Linked DNA regions of Variovorax paradoxus. The protein of the gene in region 1 interacts with the protein of each later gene in a pairwise test. Links are inferred from orthologs where the notes say so. Each region holds a gene or a part of one and is shown on either strand. Other genes may lie near its edges. The genes, in order: NWF24_RS12805 and rlmB.

The links.
Region 2: the proteins of NWF24_RS12805 (region 1) and rlmB interact in binary tests that used the Escherichia coli proteins (3 or more experiments, as listed by UniProt). The link is inferred for Variovorax paradoxus from one-to-one orthologs.

Annotation. Positions count from the first base shown.
Region 1 is NZ_CP102931.1:2,721,359-2,728,991, forward strand. The notes cover bases 1,590-4,442. They hold NWF24_RS12805 (NAD(P)H-hydrate dehydratase), read right to left. Parts: upstream 3,820-4,442; coding sequence 2,359-3,819; downstream 1,590-2,358. Other genes in these bases: NWF24_RS12800 (SDR family oxidoreductase), read left to right, coding at 1,590-2,348; NWF24_RS12810 (hypothetical protein), read left to right, coding at 3,861-4,289; NWF24_RS12815 (D-amino acid dehydrogenase), read right to left, coding at 4,279-4,442. Outside these bases: rnr (ribonuclease R), read left to right, coding at 1-1,523; more of NWF24_RS12800, read left to right, coding at 1,584-1,589; more of NWF24_RS12815, read right to left, coding at 4,443-5,532; NWF24_RS12820 (amidase), read right to left, coding at 5,589-6,911; rpsB (30S ribosomal protein S2), read left to right, coding at 7,123-7,633. UniProt on the Escherichia coli protein: Bifunctional enzyme that catalyzes the epimerization of the S- and R-forms of NAD(P)HX and the dehydration of the S-form of NAD(P)HX at the expense of ADP, which is converted to AMP.
Region 2 is NZ_CP102931.1:3,919,939-3,927,694, forward strand. The notes cover bases 2,929-5,904. They hold rlmB (23S rRNA (guanosine(2251)-2'-O)-methyltransferase RlmB), read right to left. Parts: upstream 4,802-5,904; coding sequence 4,055-4,801; downstream 2,929-4,054. Other genes in these bases: NWF24_RS18695 (NAD(P)/FAD-dependent oxidoreductase), read left to right, coding at 2,929-4,044; NWF24_RS18705 (hypothetical protein), read right to left, coding at 4,844-5,827; NWF24_RS18710 (ribosomal protein L7/L12), read right to left, coding at 5,832-5,904. In the rest of the region: NWF24_RS18670 (aldo/keto reductase), read left to right, coding at 1-797; NWF24_RS18675 (DUF3237 domain-containing protein), read left to right, coding at 811-1,287; NWF24_RS18680 (GNAT family N-acetyltransferase), read right to left, coding at 1,291-1,812; NWF24_RS18685 (helix-turn-helix domain-containing protein), read left to right, coding at 1,861-2,451; NWF24_RS18690 (hypothetical protein), read left to right, coding at 2,562-2,732; more of NWF24_RS18695, read left to right, coding at 2,848-2,928; more of NWF24_RS18710, read right to left, coding at 5,905-6,323; NWF24_RS18715 (ABC transporter ATP-binding protein), read right to left, coding at 6,379-7,089; NWF24_RS18720 (arylesterase), read left to right, coding at 7,126-7,756. UniProt on the Escherichia coli protein: Specifically methylates the ribose of guanosine 2251 in 23S rRNA.

The DNA.
Region 1 (7,633 bases):
TCCCGCGCCGCGTGATCCCGATGCTGCCCGAGAAGCTGTCGAACGGCCTGTGCTCGCTCAACCCCGAGGTCGAGCGCCTGTGCATGGTGTGCGACATGCTGGTCGCGGCCGATGGCGAGATCTACGCGTACCAGTTCTATCCGGCCGTGATGTTCAGCCATGCGCGCTTCACGTACACCGAAGTGGCCGCCATCCTTGGCAACACGCGCGGCCCCGAAGCCGCCAAGCGCAAGGATCGCGTCAAGGACCTGCTGAACCTCGCCGACGTCTACAAGGCGCTGCTCAAGCAGCGCGGCAAGCGTGGCGCGGTCGACTTCGAAACCACCGAGACGCAGATCATTTGCGACGACGCCGGCCGCATCGAAAAGATCGTGCCGCGCACGCGCAACGAGGCGCACCGCCTGATCGAAGAGGCAATGCTCGCGGCCAACGTCTGCAGCGCCGACTTCATCGCCGAAGGCAAGCACCCGGGCCTGTACCGCGTGCACGAAGGCCCGACGCCCGAGAAGAAGGAAATCCTGCGCGGCTATCTCAAGGCCATGGGTGTCGGCCTCAGCATCACCGACGATCCCAAGCCGGGCGAGTTCCAGGCAATCGCCGACGCCACCAAGGAGCGCCCCGACGCGCAGCAGATCCACACCATGCTGCTGCGCTCGATGCAGCAGGCGATCTACACGCCGATCAACAGCGGCCACTTCGGCCTGGCCTACGAGGCCTACACGCACTTCACGAGCCCGATCCGGCGCTATCCGGACCTGCTGGTGCATCGCGTGATCAAGGCGATCCTGTCGAAGACGCGCTACCAGCTGCCGATGCTGCCCACGCCCGGCGAGGCGCATGCCAAGCTGGCCAAGCGGCTCGCGTCGCGCGTGAAAGCGCCAACCAGCAAGCCGCAGAAGGCCACCGTCGCTCCCACCAAGGAAGTGCTGGCCTGGGAAGCCGCAGGCCTGCATTGCAGCGCCAACGAGCGCCGCGCCGACGAAGCCAGCCGCGACGTCGAGGCCTGGCTCAAGTGCAAGTACATGCGCGAGCATCTCGGCGAGGAATACGGCGGCGTGGTCACCGCGGCCACGACCTTCGGCATCTTCGTCACGCTCGACGCGATGTACGTCGAAGGCCTGGTGCACATCACCGAGCTCGGCGGCGAATACTTCAAGTTCGACGAGATGCGCCAGGAGCTGCGCGGCGAGCGCACCGGCATCCGCTATGCCATCGGCACGCGGGTGCGGGTGCAGGTAAGCCGCGTCGACCTGGACGGCCGCAAGATCGACTTCCGCCTCGTGCGCGAAGGCGAAGAGCTCACGGCCCGTGCCATGAAGGACAAGGGTGCGGCATCATCGGGCGTGCCGGTCAAGGCCTCGGCCAAGCGCAGCACGCGTCACAAGGCCGAAGCCGGCAACGCCGAGTCGCGCGCGGAGCGCGGCACCTCGGCCACGGCCGGTCCGCAGTCGGCGATGCAGGCCTTCAAGTCGGCGGTCAAGAAGGCTGCCAACAAGATGAAGGGGCGCAAGCCGCGCCGCTGAAGAAAGATTTGCACGCCGCACGAACCATCGACAAACCGAAAAGAGAAAGAGACAGACAGCATGAGCGCTGAAGACAACAAGGGCCGCATCGCCATCGTCACGGGTGCGGGCTCCGGCATCGGCCGCGCCGCCGCGCTGGCGCTGCTGGGCGACGGCTGGAGCGTGGTTCTGGCAGGGCGCCGCCTGGAGCCGCTGGAACAGGTGGCGCAAGAATCGGGCGCCGGTGCGCGCGCCTTCGCGGTGCCGACCGACGTGTCCAATGCGGACTCGGTGCAGGCTCTGTTCGCCGCCACCGTCGAGCGCTTCGGCCGCGTCGACCTGCTGTTCAACAACGCCGGCGTGGGCAACCCGCCGGGCCCGTTCGAGGACTGGACGCCTGCGCAGTGGCAAGGCGTGGTCGACATCAACCTGACGGGCATGTTCTTCTGTATCCAGCAGGCATTCCGCACGATGAAGGCACAGACGCCGATGGGCGGCCGCATCATCAACAACGGCTCCATCTCGGCCACGGCGCCGCGGCCGAACTCGGCTGCCTACACGGCGACCAAGCACGCGGTCGAGGGGCTGACCAAGACTGCGTCGCTCGACGGCCGCAAGTACGACATCGCCGTGGGGCAGGTGGACGTGGGCAACGCCATGACAGAGTTGGCTGCGCGCATGGCCAAGGGCGTGCCGCAGGCTAATGGCGAACTCGCGATCGAGCCGCTGATCGACGTCAAGATCGTCGGCCAGTCGGTGCTCTACATGGCAAACCTGCCGCTGGAGGCCAACGTGCTGTTCCACACCATCATGGCGACGAAGATGCCCTTCGTCGGGCGCGGCTAACGCTCGCTCCTCAGACGGGCGCGCGGCGGGCCAGCGTGCCGGCCGTTAGCGGGGCTGCATCGGACGGCCATGTGTCGGCGATGTGGCCGTGCTGCCAGACGGCTTCGCGCGCTGCCTCGAGGGCTGGCCGGCGCATGGCCAGCGCAGCGCCGATCATGCCGGCCAGTACGTCGCCGGTGCCTGCGGTCGCAAGGCGGGCGTTGCCGGTCAGGTTGATGACTGGCAGAGTGTCGGTGGCGCCTGCAATGACGGTGCCCGAACCCTTGAGCACAACTACGACACCGAAGCGCGCGGCGAGCTGACGGGCCGCGGCCAGCCTGTCGGCCTGGACATCGCCGACCGTGCAGCCCAGCAGGCGCGCAGCTTCCAGTGGATGTGGCGTGATCACGGTGGGCGATCCGCTTTTTCCCCGGGACGTCAGCTGTGCTTGCAGCGCGCCATCAGCCGCGATGGCGTTGAGCGCATCGGCATCTAGCACCAAAGCGGCCGCCGTCGAGAGCACGCGCGGCAGCAGTTCTCGCACCGCCTCTCCACCGCCGCAGCCGCACACCGCCGTCATGCCTGACAGGTCGAGCGTTCGGGCGTCGCGCAGCATCAGTTCGGGTTGGGCGGTGTCGACGGGGGCCGCGCTCGGGTCGAGCAATCCGACGAACACGCGTCCCGCGCCGCCATGCAGTGCTGCCGAGCCGGCCAGCAAGGCGGCGCCCGCCATGCCGGAGGCTCCGCCGATCACCGCGACATCGCCGTAGCTGCCTTTGTGCGAGGCATGGGCGCGCGGCTGCGCATCGGGTGCTCCGGCGATTCGGGCGACTGGTTGATCCTTGAATGCGCTGCAGCCCAGATCGTCGAGCCATACCGTACCCGCCGCATCGCGGCCCTGGGCAGTGAACAGGCCGGGCTTCAATGCGAGAAAGGTGATGCAGGTGCGGGCCGATGCTTGCGCGTGGTCGATACCGTGAGGCAGCGTGCCGGTGTCCGCATTCAGGCCCGATGGCACGTCGACGCAGAGCACGGGTTGGCCGCTCGTATGCATCTTCGCCAGCCATTCGGCCATCGTGCCTTCGGGTGGTCGCGTCGATCCGATGCCGAGCAGCGCGTCGATGGCCAGTTCATAGGCCGAAGGCGGCGTCGATGCAAAGGTGACGCCCGCATCGCGGGCACGCTGTAGCGATGCCTTGGCGTCCGGCGGCAAGCGGCTTTCATCTCCCAGGAATGTGACGACAGGAAAGAAGCCCCGGTGACGCAACTGCGCAGCCGCCTCGAAGCCATCGCCGCCGTTGTTTCCCGGCCCGCAGGCCACCCAGATCGTGCGCGCGTGCGGCGCAATCGCCATCGCAAGCCGTGCCACTGCGAGGCCGGCGCGCTGCATCAGCGCGTGAGCGGGCAGGGCGGCCGCCGCAGCATGTTCGATGCGGCGCGTGGCGGCGATGTTGAACAGCTCGGCAGCGGTGGCGGAGGTGGTGCGTTGCATCGGCGCATTGTGCCGCCGTGCTGTCTCCCTATCATCCGGGGATGAGCTTCAAAGGCGTCGGTTGGCTGCTTGTCCTGCTTTTCGCAGCGCTTGTCTTTTTCCTCGCTGCGACGATGGCGTGGATTGCCGGGCTGGGATGGGTTCTGGGTCTGTTGTGCGCCGTATGGGGCGTCTTCCTGCTGGCAGAGCTGAAGCGGTGGGTGTCTCTGCGGGACGTGGCCTGGGCCGCCAATGTCGGCTTCGGCTGCAGCGTGATCCGGTGGTTCGACGTCCCGGGCGAAACGGCTTCTGGCCTGATGCGCCTGGCCCTGCTGGGTGCTGCTGCGCTGTGCCTGATTTTCTTTGCACTGCTCGGCCCCGGACTGCTGGGATGGATTGCCAGCAGACTTCGCCCCCCGCCGGAGCCCGCGCTGCCTGTCGAGCAGCCGGCGAGCCCCGAGGCCCTGAGCCAGTGGGGTCCTAAAGACTGAGCCGTTCGACCCCGAGCCCTTCGAGGTCGATGCCAGGGTCCTGTCCGGCAATCAGGTCGCCCAGCACGCGCGCACTGCCGCACGACAGCGCCCAGCCGCTCGACCCATGGCCAAGGTTGAGCCACACGCCGGGAATGCCGCTGGCACCCAGCACCGGTGGGCCGTCCGGCAGCATCGGCCGTGCGCCTTTCCATTGCTGCACGCCGGACTGCAGCGTGGCCGCACCCGGGAACCAGTCGTGCAGCACCTTGTAGAGCGTTTGCACCGCGGCCGGGTTCATCGTGTCCAGCGAGCCGCCGATCTCGGCGCTGCCGGCCACCCGCACGCGCTGGCCCAGGCGGGAGATGGCGACCTTGTAGCGTTCGTCCATCACCGCGCTGCGTGGCGCGTTGAGCGGCTCGCGAATCGGCGCGCTCACCGAATGGCCGTAGACAGGCGCCATCGGGATGCGCAGGCCCAGCGGCCGAAGCAGCGTGGCCGAGGCCAGGCCGGCGCACACCACGACCGCGTCGTAGCGCACAGGGTCGGAGCCGCTCGCCAGCGACAGCGAGGTGGGCGCCGCGCGGCTCAGCGGCGCGATGTCGCAGTTGAAATGAAACTGCGCGCCGAACGACTCGGCCTCCCACTTGAGCAGCAGCGCGAACTGGCGGCAGTTGGCCACTTCGTCTTCGGGCAGGTGGATGGCGCCTGCCAGCGGGGTGTCGGGATTGAGGGCGGGCTCGATCAGGCGGGCCTCGTCGGCGTCGATTTCCTTGAAGACGCTGCCCGCCGAGCGCAGCACCTCCAGCCCGGCCTGCACCAGCTTCTTGTCGCGCTTGGAGCGCAGCAGCACCAGGTAGCCGTCGCTGCGTTCGTAGCTGAGCTCGCGCGCCTCGGTCACCTCGTGCAGCCGGTTGCGGCTGTAGAAGGCCAGTCGCTGCATGCGGGCGCGGTTGGCCAGGTAGGTTTCGAGCTTGCAGGCCTTCTGCCAGCGCGAAAGCCAGCCGAGGTCGCGCGAGCCCAGCGGCCAGCGCAGCTTGATGGCGCCGTGCGAGGACAGCAGCGAGCGCAGCACCTTGCCGCGCATGCCTGGCGCGGCCCACGGTGTGACGTACCCGGGAGCGACCACGCCGGCATTGGCGAAGCTGGCTTCTTCTGCGGCGGCGCCCCTGCGCTCGAACACGGTCACTTCATGGCCGTCGGAAACCAGTTCCCAGGCGGTGGTGACGCCGATGATGCCGGCGCCCACGATCGCGATTTTCATTGAATGTTCTGAATAAGAGAGATGGCTGACGCCCGTGAGGTGGACAGTGTCAGCTGTTAATTTTGCAGTGTGCGCTCGGTCTGGAGCGCTATCGCGAGCACGGCGTCGTCGTGCAGCGCGGCGTGCCACAGCATCAGACCGACCGGCAGTTCGCCGGCGGCGTGGCAGGGCAGCGAGATGGCGCAGCCGTCGAGCATGTTGATGATCGACGGGTTGCGCAGCAGCAATGCATTGACGCGGAAGAATTCGTCATCGCACTCGGCGCCCGGCGCTACGCTGGCGATGGACGGCGCAGTGATCGGCACGGTTGGCGACAGCACAGCGTCGAACGGAGCGAGTGTGGTTTCGACTCGGGCGATCCAGTCGCGGCGGGCATGGATCAGGTCGATGTATTCATGGGCCTTCATTGTGGCGCCGCGCAGGATGCGCTGGGCCACGCGCGGGTCGTAGCCTGCGCCGCTGCGTTCCAGCAGCAGGCGGTGCCAAGCGTGCGACTCGGCGGCCGAGAAGCCACCGGTGGCATTGATGGTGGCCAGTTCTGCGAGCTCGGGCAGTTCGATCTCCACGATGCGAGCGCCGGCTGCGCGGAGCGCCTTCAGCGAGCGCTCGAAGGCGGTAGACACGGCGGGTTCGATGCCATCGAAGAACACGTTCTTCACCACCGCCAGCCTATAGGCTGCCAGAGGGGCGTTGCCGGCGGTTACTCGGCGCGCCGCGAGGATCTCGTGCGCGGTGATGGCGTCGCGCACCGAGCGCGTCATGGCGCAGACGGTGTCCAGAGTGGTCGAAAGCGGCAGTGCGCCGTCGGCTGGCGTCAGGCGGGCCGTGTTCTTGAAGCCAACAATGCCGTTCAGTGCCGCCGGAATGCGGATTGAGCCGCCGGTGTCGGAGCCCAGGCCGATGAACGCGGCTCCGCTGGCCACCGAGATCGCCGCGCCGGACGACGAGCCGCCCGGGATGCGCGGCGTGGCGGCATCGCTCACGTTGGCCGGTGTGCCGTGGTGCGGGTTGACGCCGACGCCCGAGAAGGCGAACTCCGACATGTTGGTGCGGCCGGTCAGCACGCCGCCCGCGGCGCGCAGCCGTGCCACGGCGAGGGCATCGGCGTTGGCGGCTGGCGCATGGGCCAGGACCACGGAGCCGGCGGGCGTTGGCTGGCCTTTGATGTCGAACAGGTCCTTGGCGGTGAAGGCGAGGCCCGAAAGCCGGCTGTCGGGGTTCGACGCGGCGGCAGCCTGCCTGGCCTCGTCGAACATGGTGCGGGTGAAGACGTGCGCGCAGACCGGGGACTGGGCGATGCCGATGGCACGCTCCATTTCGGTGCGTGCATCGGAGCCACCTGCCAGAAGATCGAGACGGGTGGCGTGAAGGTCGTTCATGGGTGGAGGCAGAGGCTGTGCGAGCAGCTCGGGTTCAGGGAGGAGGGGCCGGCGGCCGTGCTATACTCTTTGGGTTTCGCTGGCTGAGCGACGGCTCCCGTTGCACCCAGTCAAACACATCCGCAAACCGGCCCAATCAAGGTGTTGTGACTCCATTCAGAAAGAGCACAAAACGGGCTGGATTTTAGACCCAACCTTTGGAGTAATTTCAATGTCTACCACCATGCGCGAAATGCTGGAAGCAGGTGTCCATTTCGGTCACCAAACCCGCTTCTGGAACCCCAAGATGGCCCCGTACATCTTCGGCCATCGCAACAAGATTCACATCATCAACCTGGAAAAGTCGCTCCCGATGTTCCAGGACGCGATGAAGTACGCCAAGCAGCTCACCGCCAACCGCGGCACGATCCTGATGGTCGGCACGAAGCGCCAAGCCCGTGAAATCGTGGCGGCAGAAGCCCGTCGCGCCGGCGTGCCCTTCGTCGACACCCGCTGGCTCGGCGGCATGCTGACCAACTTCAAGACCGTCAAGACCTCGATCAAGCGTCTGAAGGACATGAAGGCCCAGCAGGAAGCCGGCCTCGACTCGCTGAGCAAGAAGGAGCAACTGACCTTCTCGCGCGAAATCGAGAAGCTCGAAAAGGACATCGGCGGCATCCAGGACATGGCCGCGCTGCCCGACGCCATCTTCGTGATTGACGTGGGCTTCCACAAGATCGCCG
Region 2 (7,756 bases), 1.2 Mb from region 1 along the record:
CGGGGCACACCGGCGGCGAGTCGGAGACGATCATCGGCAAGTGGCTCAAGCACAGCGGCAAGCGCAATCGCGTGGTGCTGGCCACCAAGGTCGGCAAGCCAATGGGCGAAGGCAAGGTGGGCCTGGCGCCCAAGTACATCCGTGAAGCCGTCGAGGCCTCGCTCAAGCGCCTGCAGACGGACTACATCGACCTCTACCAGTCGCATGACGACGATGCCAACACGCCGCTCGAAGAATCGCTCGGCGCCTTCGACGACCTGATCAAGGAGGGCAAGGTGCGCGCCATTGGCGCATCGAACTACAGCGCGCCGCGGCTGGCCGAGGCGCTCGACGTGTCGGAACGCCTTGGCATCGCCCGCTATGAAAGCCTGCAGCCGCTGTACAACCTGTACGACCGCGCAGTGTTCGAAGACGCGCTGGAGCCGCTGTGCATCAAGCGCGAAGTGGGCGTGATCAACTTCTACGCGCTGGCCGCCGGCTTCCTCACGGGCAAGTACCGCACCGAGGCCGATGCCGCCAAGAGCGCGCGCGGCGCCAACACCACGAAGAAGTATCTCAACGAGCGCGGCCTGCGCATCCTCGACGCGCTCGACAAGGTGGCCCAGCAGTACAACGCCAAGCCGGGCCAGGTCGCCATCGCCTGGCAGATCGCACGCCCGGGCGTGACAGCGCCCATTGCCAGCGCCACCTCCATCGCGCAGCTCGAAGAACTCGTGGTCGCGACGCAGCTGAAGCTCGACGCGGGCACCATCGAGATGCTCGACCGCGCCAGCGCTGAAGCAAAGCCCGCTGCCTGAACGACTGCCGGCGATGAGCGTGTTCGACCCCATCGCAGCGCCCGCGCTCGAGCACTTCGTCGACCTGCGCGTCGAGGTGGGCGTGCCGCAGGTGCTGGGCAACAGCCCGCGCGGGCTGCGCCGCGTGGTGCCGATCACGGGCGGCGAAGCCATCGGCCACGGCTGGCGGGCGCGCGTGCTGCCGGGCGGCAGCGACTTTCAGTTGATCGTGAGCGACACGCTTTCCGAACTCGACGCGCGCTACGGCCTGGAGACCGATGCGGGCGATCTGGTCTACGTGCAGAACCATGCGGTGCGTTCGGCCTCGCCCGAGGTCATGGACAAGCTGCTGCGCGGCGAGCCGGTCGATCCGTCACAGGTGTACTTTCGCTGCAGCCCGCGCTTCGAGACTGCCTCGCCTTCGCTGAAGTGGATCAACGAACGCATGTTCGTCGGCGCCGGGGTACGCCACCCGGCCGAGGTGGTGATGCGCTTCTTCGCGCTGATCTAGCTGCTAGCCGTCGACCGGATTCAGCGGCGTCGCAAGAATGCGCTGGTAGAAGGCCACGTCCAGCCAGCGGCCGAACTTGAAGCCGGCCTGCCGCACGGTGCCCGAATGCTCGAAGCCCAGGCGCTCGTGCAGCGCGATGCTGCCGGCGTTGGCGGCATCGATGGCGCCGACCATCACATGCACGTCGCGCGCGATGGCCTCGGCAATGATCGCCTCCATCAGCGTGCGGCCCAGGCCCTCGCCGCGATGCGCGCTGTCGACGTAGACCGAGTGCTCCACCGTGTACTTGTAGGCGGGAAAGGCGCGGAACGTGCCGTAGCTCGCGAAACCCAGCAGCTTGCCGGCATCGTCCACGGCGCCGATCACGGGGAAGCCGTTGGCACGCTTGGTGGCGAACCACGCGACCATGTTCTCGGGCGTGCGCGGCTTGTAGTCGTACAACGCGGTGGAAGTGACGATGGCCTCGTTGAGGATGGCCAGGATCGCGGCGGAGTGCGCTTCTTCTGTGCAGGGGATGAGACGCATGGTGTCCTCGTTGAAATATCGTTCAATATAGGAGAATAATAATCTCATATGAGAAACGATTCATCTCCTGCCGATACACCCGGCCAGAACATCGACATGCTCATCGCCACCCGGCTGCTGGCGCTGCGGCAGGCGCAAGCGCTGAGCCTCGCGGAGTTGGCCGAGCGCTCGGGCGTGAGCAAGGCCATGATTTCCAAGGTGGAGCGCGCGCAGAGCAGCCCCACGGCCGTGCTGCTGGGGCGGCTGGCGGCCGGGCTCGGCGTGCCGCTAGCGCAGCTCCTGACGGAAGAGAAGGAGCAACCGCAGCGCCTGCGCACGCGTGCCGAGCAGGAGGTCTGGCGCGACCCGAAGGCAGGCTACCTGCGGCGGCAGGTCGCGGAGCGGCACGCGGGCAGCGGCATCGAACTGGTCGAAGTCGAGTTGCCGCGCTCGGCGCAGGTCGACTACCCGCGCTGGAGCGGCAAGCCCTATCGGCAATGCCTGTGGATGCTCGAAGGCGCTCTGCGGGTGGACTACGGCGACGAGCGCTTCGAGCTCGCACCGGGCGACTGCCTCGACTTCGGCGTGGACCGGCCGCTGGTCTTCAAGGCACTGGGGCGCACCGCCTGCCGCTATCTGCTGGTGGCGAACCCGGAGTAGCCGCACGCGCAGGGTAGGCAAGCTCCGACACGCACTGGCGGCCGATGCCTGTGCGGCACCTGCCACTGCTCCGGATACTGCAAGGCATCTCAGCTTCCAGAGGAACGACGATGTCATTCGCGCTCTACATGATCGGTTTCGTGATCTTCCTGGGCGGCCTCATCTGGGGCGCCTCCGTCGCCGGCGTGCCGACGCTCTACATCGGCATCGGGGCGGTGATCCTGCTGGGGATCGGCATCTTCAGCGCGGTCGGTCGCACGCGTGGCAAGGACCCATCCTGAGCGGCCGGGTGCATCCCCCAGGTTCACACAGGCTTCACGCCGCACGCACATGGCGTAGCTAACTTCGCATGCGCACCGCAGACCGCGGTGCGCATCGAATCCAGTTGGCTGCCCCATGCACACTTCTTCCAGCTTCTTTTCTCCCCTCGCCTCCTCATCCTGCGCAGCGCCCCAGCCGGCCCTGGCTCCGGCAGCAAGCCCCGGCAACATCAAGGTCGACCTTCTCGTCGTGGGCGCGAGCTTTGCGGGCCTGGCCTGTGCCCGGGCCGCGGCCCTGGCAGGCCTCAGCGTGATGGTGCTGGAGAAGAAGAGCAGTGCCGGCGCCAAGCTGCACACCACCGGCATCATCGTGAAGGACGCGGTCGACAGCGTGCCGTGGCTGGCCGAAGTGCCTGCGGCACTCGTGCGCCGTATCGAAGGGGTGCGGCTCTATGCGCCCAACATGCGCCATGTCGACCTGCATGCGCCGGGCTACTGGTTCTGGGCCACCGACGCGCCCGCCCTGCTCGACTGGATGGTCGGCTCTGCCTGCGCCAGCGGCGTCGACGTGCGGCTGGACACGCTGTTCGAGCAGGCGCTGTGGCTCAACGGCCGGTGGGAGGTGCCGGTGACGCAAGGGCCCTGCATCACGGCCACCTACCTCGTGGGCGCTGACGGCCCCCACTCGCGCGTTGCCAAGGCGCTGGGCCTGTCGCGCAACACGCGCTTCCTCTACGGCATCGAGCACGAGTACCAGGGCGCGCGGATGGCGCCCGGCCTGCTGCATTGCTTCATCGACCGCAAGCTCGCGCCCGGCTACATCGGCTGGGCGCTCGACGGCGTCGGCGTTAGCCAGATCGGGCTGGCGCGCCGCATGGTGCACAACAGCGCGGGCGCGCTGAAGCTCGATCCGCTGCTGCGCAAGATTGCTTCGGTGGTCACGCCCGGCGACGCTCCGCCGGTCGCGGTACGCGCGGGAATGATCCCGTGCGGCGGCGTGCTGCCGGTGGTAGCGCGCGAACGGGCCTTGCTGGTGGGCGATGCGGCGGGCATGGTGTCGCCGGTGACGGCCGGCGGCATCCACACGGCACTGCTGCACGGGGAGCGCGCGGGCGAGGCGGTGGCGCGCTTCGTGCGCGGCGAGGCCGGCGACCCGGCCACGTGGTTCGTTCGTGGCTACCCGGGCTTCCGGCTCAAGCGCGCGCTGCGCTGGGCCTTCGACCATTTCCAGACCGACTGGATGTTCAACCACTTGCTGGGCACACCGCAGATGCGGCGGGTGGCGGAGCTCATCTACTTCCACCGCAAGGGTGGATCGTTGCCCAAGAGCTAGAAAAAGACGCTCAGGCGCCGCGCTGCCGCATCGCCTCGTAGAGGCACACGCCGCTCGCCACCGAGACATTCAGGCTCTCGACCGCGCCGGCCATCGGAATGCTCACCAGCTCGTCGCAGGTCTTTCGCGTGAGCTGCCGCATGCCTTCGCCTTCGGCGCCCAGCACCAGCGCCAGGGGACGCTTGAAGTCGCTCTGGTAAATGGTGCCCGGCGCATCGTCGCTGGTGCCCACGCACCAGATGTTGCGTTCCTTGAGTTCGTTCAGGGTGCGCGCGAGGTTGGTGACCATGAAGTACGGCACAGTCTCGGCCGCGCCGCTCGCCACCTTGGCCACGGTGGCGTTGATGCCGGCCGCGTGGTCCTTGGGGGCGATGACCGCATGCGCGCCGGCACCGTCGGCCACGCGCAGGCAGGCACCGAGGTTGTGCGGGTCGGTCACGCCGTCGAGCACCAGCAGCAGGGGCACGGTGCCGGCCTCTTCGAGGCCTTCGAGCAGTTCGTCGAGCGAGCGGACCTGGGCCACGGGTTCGACCCGCGCTACCACGCCCTGATGGCCGTGGCTGCCGCTGAGCTTGGACAGCCGCAGGCCGTCGGCCTCGACCAGCCGCACACCGGCCTCCTGCGCACGCGCAATGAACTGTTTCATGCGCGCATCGCGCCGGCTGGCGTCGAACATCACTTCGAGCACCGATTTAGGCGCGGTCTTGATGCGCACGCCCACGGCATGGAAGCCGAAGATCACTTTGGGGGAAGACATCCCTGGATTATCCCTACCCCGGGGCCTGCCCCTTTCGCGTGGTCAGGCGATCGGCAAACCACTGAGCGCGCGGGTGCGCTCATCGTGCAGTTCCTGCACAGCCAACGCGCTCGGATGCACCTTCGCGCCGTTGCCCACGCTCTCCAGGTACTGGCAGGCCGCATGGCCCTCGGCTGCCTTTTCGTAGCGCGCGATCCAGGCGTCGCGCGCAGGCAGCTTCTCGGGCGACACCGGCCATATGCCCGGCTGGGGCCGCATGTGTTCGCCGATGCCGATGCGCCAGGGCTTGGCGCTCACCCGGGCACGAAAGCATTTCTGGTTGCGGCACATGCGTGCGTAGACCTTGTCGACGCCCATTGCATGAAAGCAGTCGGCCACCGCGGTGTCGGCCGGATCGAAGACATCGTGCATCGCCAGCACCCGGAAGCCCGCGGGCGTGCGATAGATGCGCAGATGCCAGTCGGGGTGCTGCTGCATGAAGCGCCCGATGCGCTCGGCCGCCCGCTTCTCGGGCGCAGGGTTGCCGCTGTGCTCGCCACGCTTCTTGCGCTGGCCGATGACCCAGGCCACGACGAAGACCACGATGCCCGCGATCAGCCCGCCCAGCCAGGTCTTGGCAGCCCAGCCGCCGACCACCCCGGCGATCAGCGCCGGCACCAGCGCAAAGCCGAACACGCTGCCGCGCAAGGGCTCCTCGAAGTCGATGTCGACGAACAGCACGTCGGGCGTGTTGAGGCAGCGCGCGCCGTAGGTGTTGCGCGTGATGACGGTGTCGCCCTGGCGCTCGACGATTTCCTCGCGGATCGGCATGCCGTCGGCGCCGTTGTAGGGCATCTTGCGTTCGCGGCGCTCGAGCTTCTCGCCCTTGTGGACGATGCGGTCGAAGGCATCGCGCGTGCGCTGGTCGGCGTGCGCCTGCGCGGCCAGCGGGCTCTCGTCGGACCAGCCGAAGCGGCGCACGGTGAACTGCTTGCCGCCCACGCTCTCCTGGATACGGCCTTCGGCCCAGAACTGGGGAACGATCATCGACTCAAGCCTTTCCGGCAATCAACAACCAGGCCATGACCGCCGCCAGCACGATGATCAACGCCGGCAGCCATTTGTAGCCGTCGCCATGTACGCGGCCCGGTTCGTCCATCGGGCGGCGGGGCATGTGCTGGGTCAGGGGGCTGAAACTTCCGAGCGCCGGGTCGTCATGGTTGTCGACCAGCCGCTTGGCCGCAGACAGGCTCAGGCCCGTGGCTTCGCGCGTGAGGCGGATGGCCTCGATCTTGTTGCCCTGCGCCAGGGCTGCGAGTGCGATGGAGGGCATGGAGGCGAAGCCGCGGTCCTGCATGGCGGCGGCAGGCGCACCGCGTCCGCGGGCATCGCCTTCCCCTCGCTCCAGCCTGTCGGCGTAGCGATCGACAGCGTCCTTGGCCGACTTGAGGTCCACGCCCGTGCGGGCGCGCACGATCTTGATGGCCTCGATCATCCTGCCGCGCTGCAGCGCCAGGGCGGCGTCGGGCGGAAGCTCCTCCATGAATATCTCCTGTGTGGCTGGCTATTTACTTATGTTTAATAGCTTATTGCGCTTGTCAGGCGGGCGCCAGAGCCACTTTTTCATTAAGTGCGACACGACCGGCCTCGATGGTGATGCGTCGCTCGCATCGGGCTGCGATGCCCCGGTCGTGGGTGACGAGCACGAGCGTGGTGCCGAGCTCGCGATTGAGGTCGAACATCAGCCGCATCACCTGCTCACCGGTGGCGAAGTCGAGGCTGCCGGTGGGCTCGTCGGCCAGCAGCAGCGCCGGTTGCACCACGAAGGCACGGGCCAGCGCCACACGCTGCTGCTCGCCGCCCGAGAGCACCTTGGGGTAGTGCCCGAGCCGCTGGCCGAGGCCGACGCGGCCGAGCATTTCGGTGGCCGCCTTGCGCGCATCTTTTCGGTTGGCCAGCTCCAGCGGGAGCATCACGTTTTCGAGCGCGCTCAGGTTGCCCAGCAGCTGGAAGCTCTGGAACACGAAGCCCACGCGCTGCGCGCGCACGGCGGCGCGCTCGTCCTCGTCGATGGCGAAGATGTCTTCGCCGGCGATGCGCACCGTGCCGCGCGTTGGTGTGTCTAGCCCCGCGATGATCGAGAGCAGGGTGCTCTTGCCGGAGCCCGAGGCGCCGACGATGGCCGCGGTTTCCCGCGCGCCGAGGGTGAAATCGATGTCCTGCAGAATGTCCAGCGTGCCGGCCGAATCGGTGACGGACTTGAAGACATGCTCGACGGCGACAATTGCATCAGACGGGGGTTGGGACATGGAAAGGCTTTGGTTTTGAATCGACGTGACTTTATCTTGACCACCGCCGCGCTCGGCAGCGCGGGGCTATGGACGACCGCGGCGCAGGCCCAGGCTCAGGCCCAGGTACCGATGGCTGGCAAGCCGGTGATCCTGGTGCTCGGCGATTCGCTGAGTGCAGAGTACGGCCTCAAGCGCGGCGAAGGCTGGGTACCCTTGCTGGAAAAAAGGCTTGCGCAGCAGAAGATCGCGGCCACCGTGGTCAACGCCAGCATCAGCGGCGACACCAGCTCCGGCGGGCGCTCGCGCCTTGCCTCGCTGCTCGCACAGCACAAGCCCAGCCACGTGGTGCTGGAGCTCGGCGCCAACGACGCGCTGCGCGGCCTGCCACTCTCGGACACCGAAAGCAACCTGATGCAGATCACCAAGGCCGCGCAGGCTGCGGGCGCAAAGGTGCTGATCGTCGGCATCCAGGTGCCGCCGAACTACGGCGGCGACTACACGCGGCGCTTCGAGGCGGTGTTCTCCAAGGTAGCGGGCGCGACCAAGTCCGCGCTCGTGCCCTTCCTGCTCAAGGGCGTGGCCGATGCGCCCGATGCGCTCTCGCTGTTCCAGGCCGACCGCATCCACCCGACCGCCGCGGCACAGCCTCAACTGCTGGACAACGTCTGGCCCGAGCTGCGCAAGC